Linked DNA regions of Collimonas fungivorans. The protein of the gene in region 2 binds, or shares a complex with, the protein of the main gene of each other region. Links are inferred from orthologs where the notes say so. Each region holds a gene or a part of one and is shown on either strand. Other genes may lie near its edges.

Region 1 (5,204 bases), 2.9 Mb from region 2 along the record:
CGAACGCAGCTTCTTCCGCCCCGTCTTCAAGTAGGATCCGGCGCTTTTCAAATCTTATTCTGGTTCACACGCTTGCCGAGTTCTTCAACGCTTTCCCTGCGTTCGCTGTAGCGGTCGACCAGGTATGACGAAACATCGCGGGTAAGCAAGGTGAACTTGAACAGTTCTTCCATCACGTCGACTACACGTTCATAATAAGACGATGGTTTCATGCGGCCTTCGTCGTCGAACTCCAGGAACGCCTTGGCTACTGACGACTGGTTGGGGATGGTGATCATCCGCGTCCAGCGGCCCAATATGCGCATCTGGTTGACGGCGTTGAACGATTGCGAGCCGCCGGATACTTCCATCACCGCCAGCGTCTTGCCCTGCGTCGGCCGCACCGCGCCTATCGACAATGGGATCCAGTCGATCTGCGCTTTCATGATGCCGGTCATGGCGCCGTGACGTTCGGGCGAGGTCCAGACCATGCCTTCGGCCCATTGCGCCAGCTCGCGCAGTTCCTGGACTTTGGGATGGCTGTCGGGCTCCCCGTCCGGCAATGGCAAGCCGTGCGGGTCGAAGACTTTGACTTCGCCGCCCATCGCTTCCAGCAAGCGGGCCGCTTCCATCGTGAGAAGCCGGCTATAGGATTTTTCGCGTAACGAACCGTATAGCAGCAGGAAACGCGGCGCGTGCGATGAACGCCCGACCTCCTCAAAGTCCGATGCAAGCGGCGTGCGGAAAAGTCCTGCGTCGACATTCAGCAACTTAATCAGATGTTGTGAAACGGCGTCCCTCCGAATTAATCACGACTTCGCCGTCTTCCTTGGTGAAAGGTCCCTTTTGCGGCAACGGCAGAATATCGAGCACCAGTTCGGACGGACGGCACAGGCGCGTGCCGCCTGGCGTGACGACAAAAGGCCGGTTGATCAGAATCGGATGCGCCAGCATGGCATCCAGCAATTGCGCGTCTGTCAGGCCTGGCGCGTCCAGTCCGAGTTCTGTATAAGGTGTGCCCTTTTGTCTGATAGCTTCACGTACCGCGAGACCGGCGTCCGAAATCAGTTTCGTAAGAGTCGCCAGCGACGGCGGCTGTTTCAGGTATTCGATGACTTCAGGTTCGACACCGGTATTGCGTATGAGCTCCAGCGTATTGCGTGATGTGCCGCACTCAGGGTTGTGATAAATCGTAATGTTCATGGTTCGACTTTCTTTAAAACCGGCAGATTATCTGCCAGCGGGGAATGGTTGGTGACGCAAATAAAAAGAATAGCGCCCAGCAGGGCAATACCGATCAGCACCAGCATCGTTCCAGCGTATCCGCCCGTCAGCGAATACACCAGCGATGCCGCAAACGGCCCTGCGGCAATCGCTATCAGCACGGGGGTAGCCATGGCGCCGCTGATTGCGCCATACGTTTCGCGGCCATACAGTTCTGCCGGCAGCGTGCCGCGTACGATCGTCATCACGCCGTTGCCGATCCCGTACATGGCCGCGAATACGCCGTAAACCAGCAGCCACTCAGACGGTGCGAGTAATAATGCCAGCGCCAGCGGCAACAGCCAGATAGCAATCAATCCTACCTGGCGCGACGTGGCTTTTTTGCCGATAGTGGTTTCCAGGACACGGCCTAGAACCTGCATCGGGCCAACCAGGGCGCCTATTGCCGCGGCATGGACGGGCGATACTCCCCGTGCCTGCAATATCGAGATCAGATGTAAGGACATGGCTGAAAACACCAAAGCGTTTAGCGTGATGGCGCCGGTCACCAAATAGAATCTCGGCTCCCGCAGCACCGTGGCCAGTGTGGCCTTGGTCGCGGTTTCTGCTGCCTTGGCGCCGCGATCCTGCCTGAAAACCGGCAGCAAGGCATGCACCGGGAGGCACAGCAGCAGATTGGCGATTGCGTAGATCGTCCAGGTATCGCGCCAGCCACATTTTCCGAGCAGGAACTGCGTGAGCGGCCAAGAGACCGTGCTGGCAAAACCGCCGAACAACGTCACTAAAGTGATGGCCCTGCGATATTCGGCGCCGAAGGTTTGCGTAAGCACTGCAAACGCTGGTTGATACAGGGTGGCACTCATGGCAACGCCAATCCCCGCCCATACCAGATACAGCTCGGTAACCGAATCTACACGGGATAATAATGCCAGGAGCACGGCGGCCAGTACAGAACCGGCGCCCATCAGGATGCGTCCGCCAAAGCGATCTATGATGGCGCCGGCCAATGTCGACAGAAAACCCGACACCAGCAGCGCTAACGAAAACGCGCCGACGATGACCGGCTTAGAGGTATGCAATGCAGCCTGCATTGGCCCCATCAGGACGCCGTATGCATAAAACATCGCGCCCCATCCAATGATCTGCGTCATCCCTAAGGCGGGAATCAGCCATCCGGCGCTGCTGGCATTGTTACGCATGGCTTAACGTCCTTCGTACCAGCCTTGAGTACGGTTTACGATGCCGACAATCAACAACATGACAGGAACCTCGATCAGCACCCCGACCACGGTTGCCAGCGCGGCGCCGGACTTGAAGCCAAACAGGCTGATCGCGGCGGCAACCGCCAGCTCGAAGAAGTTGGAAGCACCAATCAGCGCAGAGGGACAAGCGATAGAATGCTTTTCCCCGACAATCTTATTGAGCCAATAGGCCAGCGCAGAATTAAAGAAAACCTGTATCAGGATAGGAATCGCCAGCAGAGCAATGACCAGGGGCTGTTCGATGATCGCATTGCCCTGGAACGCAAATAGCAGCACCAGAGTCAACAGCAGAGCCGAGATCGACCACGGCTGGATGCGCTCCATCAGCTTGTCGAAACTGGCCTGGCCGCGCCGCAGCAAGGATTTTCGCCACACTTGGGCAATGATCACAGGCACTACGATATACAACATTACGGAAGTCAGTAGCGTGGCCCAAGGCACCGTAATGCTCGATACACCCAACAAGAGAGCTACCAGCGGCGCAAATGCGAACACCATGATCAGATCGTTCAGCGCGACCTGCGACAGTGTGAAATAAGGATCGCCGCCGGTGAGCCGGCTCCAGACAAACACCATGGCAGTGCAAGGCGCGGCAGCCAGCAGGATCAGTCCGGCCACATAAGAATCCAGCTGTTCGGCGGGCAGGTACGGCGCGAACCAATGCCGGATGAACACCCAGGCAAGCAACGCCATCGAGAACGGCTTGACCGCCCAATTGATGAACAAGGTCACGCCTATGCCGCGCACATGTCCCTTGACCTGATTCCAGGCGGAGAAGTCGATCTTCAGCAGCATCGGAATGATCATCACCCAGATCAAGACGCCAACCGGCAGGTTCACTCTGGCGATTTCCAGCGCCCCTATCGCTTGCACCCCGACCGGGAAAAGCTGTCCAAGAAAAATACCGGCAACGATACATAGCGCTACCCAGACGGTCAGATAGCGCTCAAAAAAATTCATGGATACGCCTGCGGCGCGTCTACCGGTAACTTCGCATTGGACAGACATAATAATTCTCGAAAAAAAATAGGATTGAGCTTGATCAGATCGATGTTTTTACATCAGACTTTGCTCTGGCCAATAGCATCCATTTCGCGTTTGATCGCATTCTTTTCCAGCATGTGCAGCGGCAAGCTGACAAAGACGTTGATACGCGCCATGATTTGGCGGAACACCTTATGGAATACTTCACGCTTATATTCGTCGGCGCCAGTGGCGAGCGCCGGATCCTCAAATCCCCAGTGCGCCGACAACGGATGGCCTGGCCAATAAGGGCAAGTTTCACCTGCCGCGTTATCGCACACCGTAATGATGAAATCCATCTGCGGCGCATCGGCAGCGGCAAATTCATCCCAGCTTTTACTACGCAGGTTTTCCAACGGGTAGTCGGTATGCGAGATCTGTTCGATGGCAAAAGGATTGACAGTGCCACCTGGGTGGCTGCCGGCAGAGAAGCCACGGAACCGGCCTTTTCCCATGGTGACCACCAATGCTTCAGCCATGATGCTGCGCGCCGAATTACCCGTGCAAAGAAAAAGCACGTTATATACCTTATCGCTCATGGGGCTACCTCTGATATGTCGAATTACCAGGTTCCGAAAAAATGCATCTGGCGCGGGCGATCCGTATCATCGCTTCAGCAACATTTTCCAGCTGCCGCCGCTGCTGCTCCCGCAGCAGGAACGCAGCATGATGCTGTAACCGCTAGCTTCGCATGCGCGTCGCCGAACACGGGAATGGTGTCGAGCGTGCGGAAGGTCTCCCATGCAATACCCTGTGGATCAGTCACCCAGTATTTGTCTGATTTGGCGTAGCAACAGGAAACTTTTTCTTCCTTCGCCACATCCGGCTGAAGCGACTCCAGGCGCGACTGCATCTCATCCAGTTCGCTATCGGATTCGACCTGGATGCCAAGATGGTTCAGGCCGGACTGCACGCCGCGCCGCGAGATCGCGAAATTCACGCGGGGATCGTCCAGCATCCATTTCGCGTAATCGGTCTTTTGCACTGTGGGTTCATTCGCAAACATCGATGAATAAAAGCGGATGCTGTCTGCCAGGTTATCGACAGCGACATGGACATGCAGGCGTTTCATGACGAGGCTCCTTCGGTGGTGGCACAGGCAGGACTGCAAGTGGGCATGCAGGGATCACCCCCGCAACAATTTTCGGTAAGAAATGCCAATAATTCATTCATGGTGGCGAAGTTGGCGGAGTAGATAACAAAGCGGCCTTCATTGCGCGACGCCACCATATCGGCATGAAAAAGTTCCTTCATGTGGAACGATACGGAGGAAGGCGAGATACCCGTAATCTCCCCGATTTTTCCGGCAGGCAGCCCCTCAGGCCCGGCCTGCACCAATGCACGGAAGATCGCCAGGCGGGAATCCTGGGCAAGCGCCGCAAGGGCGGTGACGACTGATTTCGCTTTCATATTTCAATGATAGTTGAAATGTTGAATAAATCAAGGGTTTTCTGCCATGCCACAAACAAACGGGCCCTGCCCGTCTGCTTGGCCCTATACCGGACTAGGATGCAGCAACATGTTTCTCGATATTCTTCATCTGCTCGTCCCAGCCGCCGCTGTTCATGCTGAACGCTTCCTGACGCCGCTCGGCCGGGATATTGTCAAAGCCGGATTCGACCACGCGCAGAAAAGTACCCTCTTCGACCGCCGTCAGTTCGAACACCACCAGCGTGGTCGGCTCCTGCGAATAGTCGACCGCGGCATCAACCGCAT
Region 2 (7,378 bases):
CCAGCACGCGCTCATACAGATCGCGCGCCGCAGGCAGCACTTGCGCCAGGTCCTGCTGCGCGATGCCGCGTTCCAGCAGCAGCTGGCGCACCTTGGCGTCCGGCTGCAAAGCCAGGTCGTGCAGCAGCTCCAGCAGACGCTCGCGCATTTCCTGCGCGGCCTTGCGGGTAAAGGTGATCGCCAGCAGTTCCGACGGCGCGGCGCCGGCCAGCAGCAGCCGCAGCATGCGCGCCACCAGCAGCCAGGTCTTGCCGCTGCCGGCGCAGGCTTCCACCACTACCGAATGCTGCGGATCGCAGGCGGCATTGGTGAAGTCCTGGGCCGCGACTATTGCGCCGTTCATCCGATAGGCGCTCGGCGGCCCGGTCTCAGTGCGTATACTTTCGGCTTCTATCATTCCCATGCTCCCTTGCGACACAAACCGCGCACGTCGCAATACTGGCAAACCGATGCCACGCCGTTGGCAGGCAAGCCGACGCCGCGCGCAATCGCTTGCACATTGACCGAAATCTGCGCGGCCAAGGCGCGCTGTGCTTCGTCGTAGTCGGGAGCGCTGACGTCGCCGACCTTGTCTTTGGTGGTTTCCAGGGCGACGTAGTGCGCCGCCGCAACCGGCCGGTCCGACAGCAAACCGTAGAACGCCAGCTGATGATCTTCATGGTCTTTCAGTTTTTTATTCAGCACGACCAGGTTGTTGGTCTTGTAATCCAGCACCGCACGCTCGCCGGCGTCGTTCTCGTCGACCCGGTCAATCCGGCCGTGCAGCATCAGTTCGCGGTCCGGCAGCGCCATCGGTTTTTCATAGGCCTGCTCGCCAAATACGAAAGACCAGCCTTGCGCTTCGTGCTCATTGGCCCAGGCGACATAGGCCGAAATGACTTTTTGCCAGCGCGAGTAATAACCCAGGGCTGCTGCGTTTTTGGCGATGACGCTGTCGAACAGTTTTTTTGAGATATCGACCAGCAAGGATTCGCGCTGGTCCAGCGGGCATGGCTGGTCGCGCAGGGTTTCGTGGTAAGTCTCCAGGATTTCATGCAGCCAGCCGCCGTAGTCGCGTTTTTCCGGCAAGTCGGACAGCTCGTCCAGCGATGCCAGGCCGAGCATGCGCCTGGCGAAAAATTGATACGGACAGGCGATAAAGCTGTTGTAGGCGCTGGCCGTCAGGCGACTCGGCGTCAACTGCGGCGCTGCCGGCGCCGGCATGGTTGCAGGCGTGGCCAGCAAGCTTTGCGACGCAATCGCCGCCCGCCGTTCAGGCAGCGCCGGCGCGGCAGGAATGGCGCGCGCCAAGGTCAGCTGCAGGCGCTGGATCCAGGGGCTGACCGGATTCGGTTCACCGTCCTTGTGCGCCTGCCACGACAACACCACTTGCGGATTCATCGCCAGCAGCTCGACCACGTCGCGCAATTGCTGGCGCTGCCGGCTTTCGCGTGTCGCCAGGCCCAGCTCGCGCCGCACGGTATTGGCAAAAAACAGCGTCTCCTGCGGCTGCGACGGCAGGTGATCGGCGTCGGCGCCCACCACCAGCACGGCGTCGAAGGTACGCAGGCGAGCGCCGTTCAGCGGCAGCATCACCACCCGGCGGTCATTGATGGCGCTGATGAAACTGGTGTCGTCGAGCTGCAGGTTGACCAGCGCGCGCCATTCGGGAAAGGAGAACAGAGCCGCAAACTCGTTCCCTGGCGGAGTAATATTCTGCAGCAGCTGCAAGATCTGCTGGCCGGCCGAATCCGCGCTGAGCGCCGCTGAGATGCCCAAGGCATCGAGCGTTACCGTGGTAGTAGCTATCCAGTCGCGCAGATTCTTGCGGCCGCTGAACAACGCGGCTTGCTGCGCCAGCAAAGCCACCGCCTTTTGTTCCGCCGGCGCTGCGGTCAAGGCATTGATCACCGCGCGCCACTCGCCGAGCACGTTGGCGCGCCGCAGCAGCAACTCTATCTTCATCACCAACGCCGACTTGTTGGCGACGCTATCCTGCGCATCGTGCAGCAGGCCGCTGGACGCTTCATTCAGGACAAACGGCGATTTCAGAAAATCCAGCAAGGCAGTGGTTTCACCGCGTGCCGTGACAACATCGAACCAGGCTGAAATCGCGGATGCGGCGCGCGTAGTGGACAACTTCCAGCCGGTTTCGTCGGCCACATGGATCTGCGCCCGTTCCAGCAACGCACGGATGCGGCGCGCCACGACACGATCCTGCGCCACGATTGCCAGGCTGGCCTTGCCCTGCTGCAGCCAGTCGATCACCATTTGTGCGCCTTGCACCGCTTCGTCTTCGACACTGCGCGCTGCGCACAACGCCAACTCGGCCGGCAATGCTTGACTGCCGATCGCTTCCACGGCGTTTTCTTCATCTGCCACCGTCTCAACCATTTCCGGCCATGCCTGGGTATAGGTCGGCAGCAGTGCTGGCGCGCGCCAGTCGAGAGTGATGGTCAGCACTTGCTGGCGCCTGGCGTAGGCGTCGAGAAAAGCCTGCTCCAGCGGTTCCGGCGCTACCGAACTGATCCAGGCCATGGGCTGGCTGGCGTTTTCCGCGACCTGCAGCATTTGCGTGAAACGCGTGGCGATCGCATCGTCGGCGTCCAGCTGGCTTTTCCAGATCGACCACACCAGCTGCGTTTCATCCGACAGCAGCTTGCGTGCATCCGGCGACAGCTGTTCCAGCGCATGTTGCCAGCGCTGCTCCGGATCGTTTGCCGCATCGGCGTGCAAAGCAGGGAGCAAAGCTTGCGTCAGTTCGTCTGATAACGCTAACAATGTCTGCGCCAGCGGCAGCAGATCGGTATTGCGGCGCGCCGTAAATAATTTTTTCAGCCAGCCGTGCTGGCGCAGTTCGGCATACAAGCGCATCAGCCGCTCGCTGGCGGGCAGCACATTGGGCAGCGGCGGCAAGGTCGCCAGCCAGCCGGACAGGGTGAAGAATTGCGGCGGCACGAAAGTCCCGCCCAGCTCCGCGCTCAAGGCCGCTTTCAGCGGCTGGGCATGGGCAAAAGTGGGCAGCATCACGCGCCATTGGGCGAAATCACGCTGCCCCTGGTCGCCGCTGGCCTGGCGGCAGGCTGCCAGCAAAGCACGTGCAGCATCCGGCCAGAAGTTGGCAGAAGGCACGATTTGAATGGATTTTGATGGCATGTAGCTCACTGAAAGCGCGGGAACAGCTGCATTGCAACTCTCGCATTTTTGCAACAATTAACTGTCATTTTATGCGAGCCCCCGGGAAAACCAGCCTCAAATAATTACATAACCAATTACATAAGCCACACTTTTTCATAAAATCGGTTATGATTTAGTGAATATCCCGCCGCAATACCTCTTACCGCACCCACAAAAACTTGAATTCGCGCACGGCATCCCCACTTATTCAATAGAATAGGGAACGCCGATGGCAGCCACCAAGCAGGAATGGTAAGTCGTCTTGGCACACATTGATTCTTTTTCCCTCACACTGAGGAAACCATGAGCGAACATATTAAACATACTTCCGATGCAACTTTTGAAGCAGACGTACTCAAATCCGACAAACCGGTCCTGGTAGATTTCTGGGCTGAGTGGTGCGGTCCTTGCAAGATGATCGCCCCGATCCTGGAAGAAGTCGCCAAGGATTACGGCGACAAGCTGCAAATCGTCAAGCTTGACGTCGATTCCAACCAGGCAGTGCCTGCCAAGTTCGGCATCCGCGGCATCCCGACCCTGATACTGTTCAAGAACGGTGCCGCTGCTGCACAAAAAGTCGGCGCGCTGGCCAAGGGCCAGTTGACCTCTTTCATTGATTCGAATATATAATAAGAACCGTGGCGGTGCGCCCGCACCGCCACTTGTGTTTTACTAACTACACCACGCAGTTCCCTCCCCCACCCAATATTTCCCATCCCGGGACACTCATACCTATGCATTTATCTGAATTAAAGGCGTTACATGTCTCCGCCCTGCTAGAAATGGCAATCGGCCTCGACATCGATAACGCAGCGCGTTTGCGCAAACAAGAACTGATGTTCGCGATCCTGAAAAAGCGCGCGAAATCAGGAGAACAGATTTTCGGCGACGGCGCCCTCGAAGTCCTGCCTGACGGCTTTGGCTTCCTGCGCTCGCCCGACGCCAGCTACATGGCGTCCACCGACGACATTTATATTTCGCCTTCGCAAATCCGCCGCTTCAACCTGCACACCGGCGATTCGATCGAAGGTGAAGTGCGCACGCCGAAAGACGGCGAGCGCTATTTCGCCCTGGTCAAGGTCGACAAGGTCAACGGCGAATCGCCGGAAGCCTCCAAGCACCGCATCCTGTTTGAAAACCTGACGCCGCTGCATCCGAACAAGCCGCTGCCGCTGGAACGCGACATGCGCGGCGAAGAAAACATCACCGGCCGCATCATCGACATGATCGCGCCTATCGGCAAGGGCCAGCGCGGCCTGCTGGTAGCGTCGCCGAAGTCCGGTAAATCGGTCATGCTGCAACACATCGCGCATGCAATCACCACCAACCATCCCGACACCGTGATGATCGTCCTGCTGATCGACGAACGTCCGGAAGAAGTGACCGAAATGCAGCGCTCGGTGCGCGGCGAAGTGGTTGCCTCCACTTTCGACGAACCGGCCACGCGCCACGTGCAAGTCGCCGAAATGGTGCTGGAAAAAGCCAAGCGCCTGGTTGAAATGAAAAAGGACGTTGTGATCCTGCTGGACTCGATCACCCGCCTGGCGCGCGCCTACAATACCGTGATCCCTGCCTCCGGCAAGGTGCTGACCGGCGGTGTCGACGCCAACGCGCTGCAACGTCCTAAGCGTTTCTTCGGCGCCGCCCGCAACATCGAAGAAGGCGGTTCGCTGACCATCATCGCCACTGCCCTGATCGAAACCGGCAGCCGCATGGATGACGTGATCTACGAAGAATTCAAGGGTACCGGCAACATGGAAGTCCACCTGGAACGCCGCCTCGCCGAGAAGCGCGTGTACCCTTCGATCAACCTGAACAAGTCCGGCACCCGCCGCGAAGAATTGCTGATCAAGCCTGACCAGCTGCAAAAGATCTGGGTGCTGCGCAAGCTGCTGTACAGCATGGATGAAATCGAAGCGATGGAGTTCATCCTCGACAAGATGAAGTCGACCAAGAACAACGCCGAGTTCTTCGACATGATGCGCCGCGGCGGCTGATCAAAACCGGCAATCGTAAAAGCCTGGTCCATGCAAATGGACCAGGCTTTTTTCATTTACTGGCAGGCAGCGCCGTCATGCCGCGGCCTGCCGCCTGGCCGATGCCGGCCAGATCAGCATCGCCGTGCGCACCACGCCCTGCAACGCTTCTTGTGTGGCGCCGTCGCGCGCTTGCAGCGACATGCCATGCAGCACGGTAGTGAAATAAGCCGCCATCTGCTCGACCTCGGTTTCGATTGGCAATTCGCCATCGGCCACGCCCTGCAGCAGGCGCTTGCGGATATCCTGCGCCGAGTCCACTCTCAAATTGTGCAGGAACATATCCACCGGACGATTCGACGGCGTGCAGTTGGTGGCGCCCAGCACTACCAGGCAGCCTGTCGGTTTGCCCGGCAGGGCCAGCACGATAGCCGCCGCCATCAGCATGCCCTCTATCGCTGCACGCGCAGTCAGGCCCGCGCGCAAGGCTTTGCCGGTGGCGCTGCCCTCGGTGTTGCGGTAGTAGTCCACCGCTTCACGAAACAGCGCTTCCTTGCCGCCGAACGCCGCATACAAGCTGGGGGCGTTGATCTTCATGGCCGCCATCAGGTCGGCCAGCGATGCGCCCTCATAGCCGCGCTCCCAGAATATTTCCATCGCCTGCCGCAGCGCCGTTTCGCGGTCAAAGCTGCGCGGGCGTCCTCGTTCAGCCATATGCCATCCAATTTTGTAATAATCGTTAAAAAATAACTTGACAGCAGCAAGCGCCGTCAGTCACGATTATATAACGATCATTACTTAAATAGGAAACACGATGTCAAAACTGACTGGAAAAGTGGCCTTGGTCACCGGCGCAAGCCGTGGAATCGGCGCGGCGATAGCGAAACGGCTGGCGCAAGAAGGGGCGGATGTTGCAATCACCTATGTCAATTCGGCCGACAAGGCGAATACCGTGGCGAACGATATCCGCGCCGGCGGCAGGCGCAGCCTGGCGCTGGCCGCCGACAGCGCCGATCCGCATGCCACCGTGGCAGCGGTGCAGCGCACGGTGCAGGAACTGGGCCGCATCGACATCCTGGTGAGCAATGCCGGCATCGGCTACTGGAAGCCGCTGGACCAGTTCACCCTGGAAGAATTCGACCGCATCATCGCAGTCAATGTGCGCGCAGTGTTCGCCGGCGCCCAGGCCGCCGCGCCGCACATGGAAAGCGGCGGCCGCATCATCACCATCGGCAGCTGCAATGCGGATCGCGTGCCGGCCGCCGGCAGCACCCTGTACGCAATGAGCAAGTCGGCACTGATCGGCCTGACCAAAGGCATCGCCCGCGATCTCGGCCCGCGCGGCATCACCGCCAACCTGGTCCAGCCCGGGCCGATAGACACCGACATGAATCCGGCCGACAGCGAACGCGCCGACTCCTTGCGCGCGCTGATGGCGCTTGGCCACTACGGCAGCGGTGAGGACATAGGCGGCCTGGTTGCTTACCTGGCCAGCGCGGAAAGCCGCTTCATCACCGGCGCCGCGCTCACCATAGACGGCGGCTACAACATCTAAGGAGCGCGCCATGTCAGCGATCACCAGCGAAACGCAGCGCGGCGGCGATGCCAGGAACAAGACAATCATCCTGGCTGCGGTGTGCCTGGCCGGCTTGATGATGCCGCTCAGTTTTACCGGACCGGCCGTCGCCATGCCGGCCATTGCGCGCGACCTGCACGGCAGTCCGGTGGCGCTGGCCTGGGTGGTGAACGCCTTTGTGCTGGCGTTCGGCAGCTGCGTGATGGCGGCCGGCGCGCTGGCCGACCAGCTGGGACGCAAACGGATTTTCCGCGCCGGCGTGATCGGGTTCACGCTGCTGTCGCTGGTGACGGCGTTGGCTCCCAGCCTGTTGCTGCTCGACTTGCTGCGCGGCGCCCAAGGCGTTGCCGCGGCGCTCGCCATGGCCGGCGGCGCTGCCTCGCTGGCGCAGGAGTTCGAGGGACCGGCACGCACCCGGGCGTTCAGCCTGCTGGGCACGACCTTCGGCGTCGGGTTGGCGTTCGGCCCGATCTGGTCCGGTTTCCTGATCGAAGCGCTGGGCTGGCGCGCCATCTTTTTTACCGGTACGCTGATAGGCATGCTGGTGCTGGTGTTCGGCTTGCCGCGCATGCATGAAACGCGCGATCCGCATGCGCGCGGCATCGACTGGTGGGGTACCTTGAGTTTTACCGCAGCGTTATCCTTGCTGATCTTCGGCATCACGCTGGCG

What was found.
Region 1: the proteins of trxA (region 2) and CFter6_RS18205 are in contact, whole or in part, in an NMR structure (PDB 2IPA), measured with the Bacillus subtilis proteins. The link is inferred for Collimonas fungivorans from one-to-one orthologs.

Annotation. Positions count from the first base shown.
Region 1 is NZ_CP013232.1:4,189,537-4,194,740, forward strand. The notes cover bases 2,278-4,965. They hold CFter6_RS18205 (arsenate reductase ArsC), read right to left. Parts: upstream 4,028-4,965; coding sequence 3,527-4,027; downstream 2,278-3,526. Other genes in these bases: CFter6_RS18195 (MFS transporter), read right to left, coding at 2,278-2,402; arsB (ACR3 family arsenite efflux transporter), read right to left, coding at 2,406-3,473; CFter6_RS18210 (ArsI/CadI family heavy metal resistance metalloenzyme), read right to left, coding at 4,102-4,560; CFter6_RS18215 (ArsR/SmtB family transcription factor), read right to left, coding at 4,557-4,898. Also shown: CFter6_RS18180 (NIPSNAP family protein), read left to right, coding at 1-34; arsenical resistance protein ArsH, read right to left, coding at 48-749; arsC (arsenate reductase (glutaredoxin)), read right to left, coding at 751-1,182; more of CFter6_RS18195, read right to left, coding at 1,179-2,277; CFter6_RS18220 (SRPBCC family protein), read right to left, coding at 4,993-5,204. UniProt on the Bacillus subtilis protein: Catalyzes the reduction of arsenate [As(V)] to arsenite [As(III)]. In vitro, can dephosphorylate para-nitrophenyl phosphate (pNPP).
Region 2 is NZ_CP013232.1:1,246,234-1,253,611, reverse strand. What follows is about bases 2,241-5,122. They hold trxA (thioredoxin TrxA), read left to right. Parts: upstream 2,241-3,459; coding sequence 3,460-3,786; downstream 3,787-5,122. Other genes in these bases: rho (transcription termination factor Rho), read left to right, coding at 3,891-5,122; CFter6_RS05405 (PD-(D/E)XK nuclease family protein), read right to left, coding at 2,241-3,135. Also shown: CFter6_RS05410 (UvrD-helicase domain-containing protein), read right to left, coding at 1-397; more of CFter6_RS05405, read right to left, coding at 394-2,240; more of rho, read left to right, coding at 5,123-5,153; CFter6_RS05390 (TetR/AcrR family transcriptional regulator), read right to left, coding at 5,229-5,846; CFter6_RS05385 (3-oxoacyl-ACP reductase family protein), read left to right, coding at 5,947-6,687; CFter6_RS05380 (MFS transporter), read left to right, coding at 6,698-7,378. UniProt on the Bacillus subtilis protein: Participates in various redox reactions through the reversible oxidation of its active center dithiol to a disulfide and catalyzes dithiol-disulfide exchange reactions.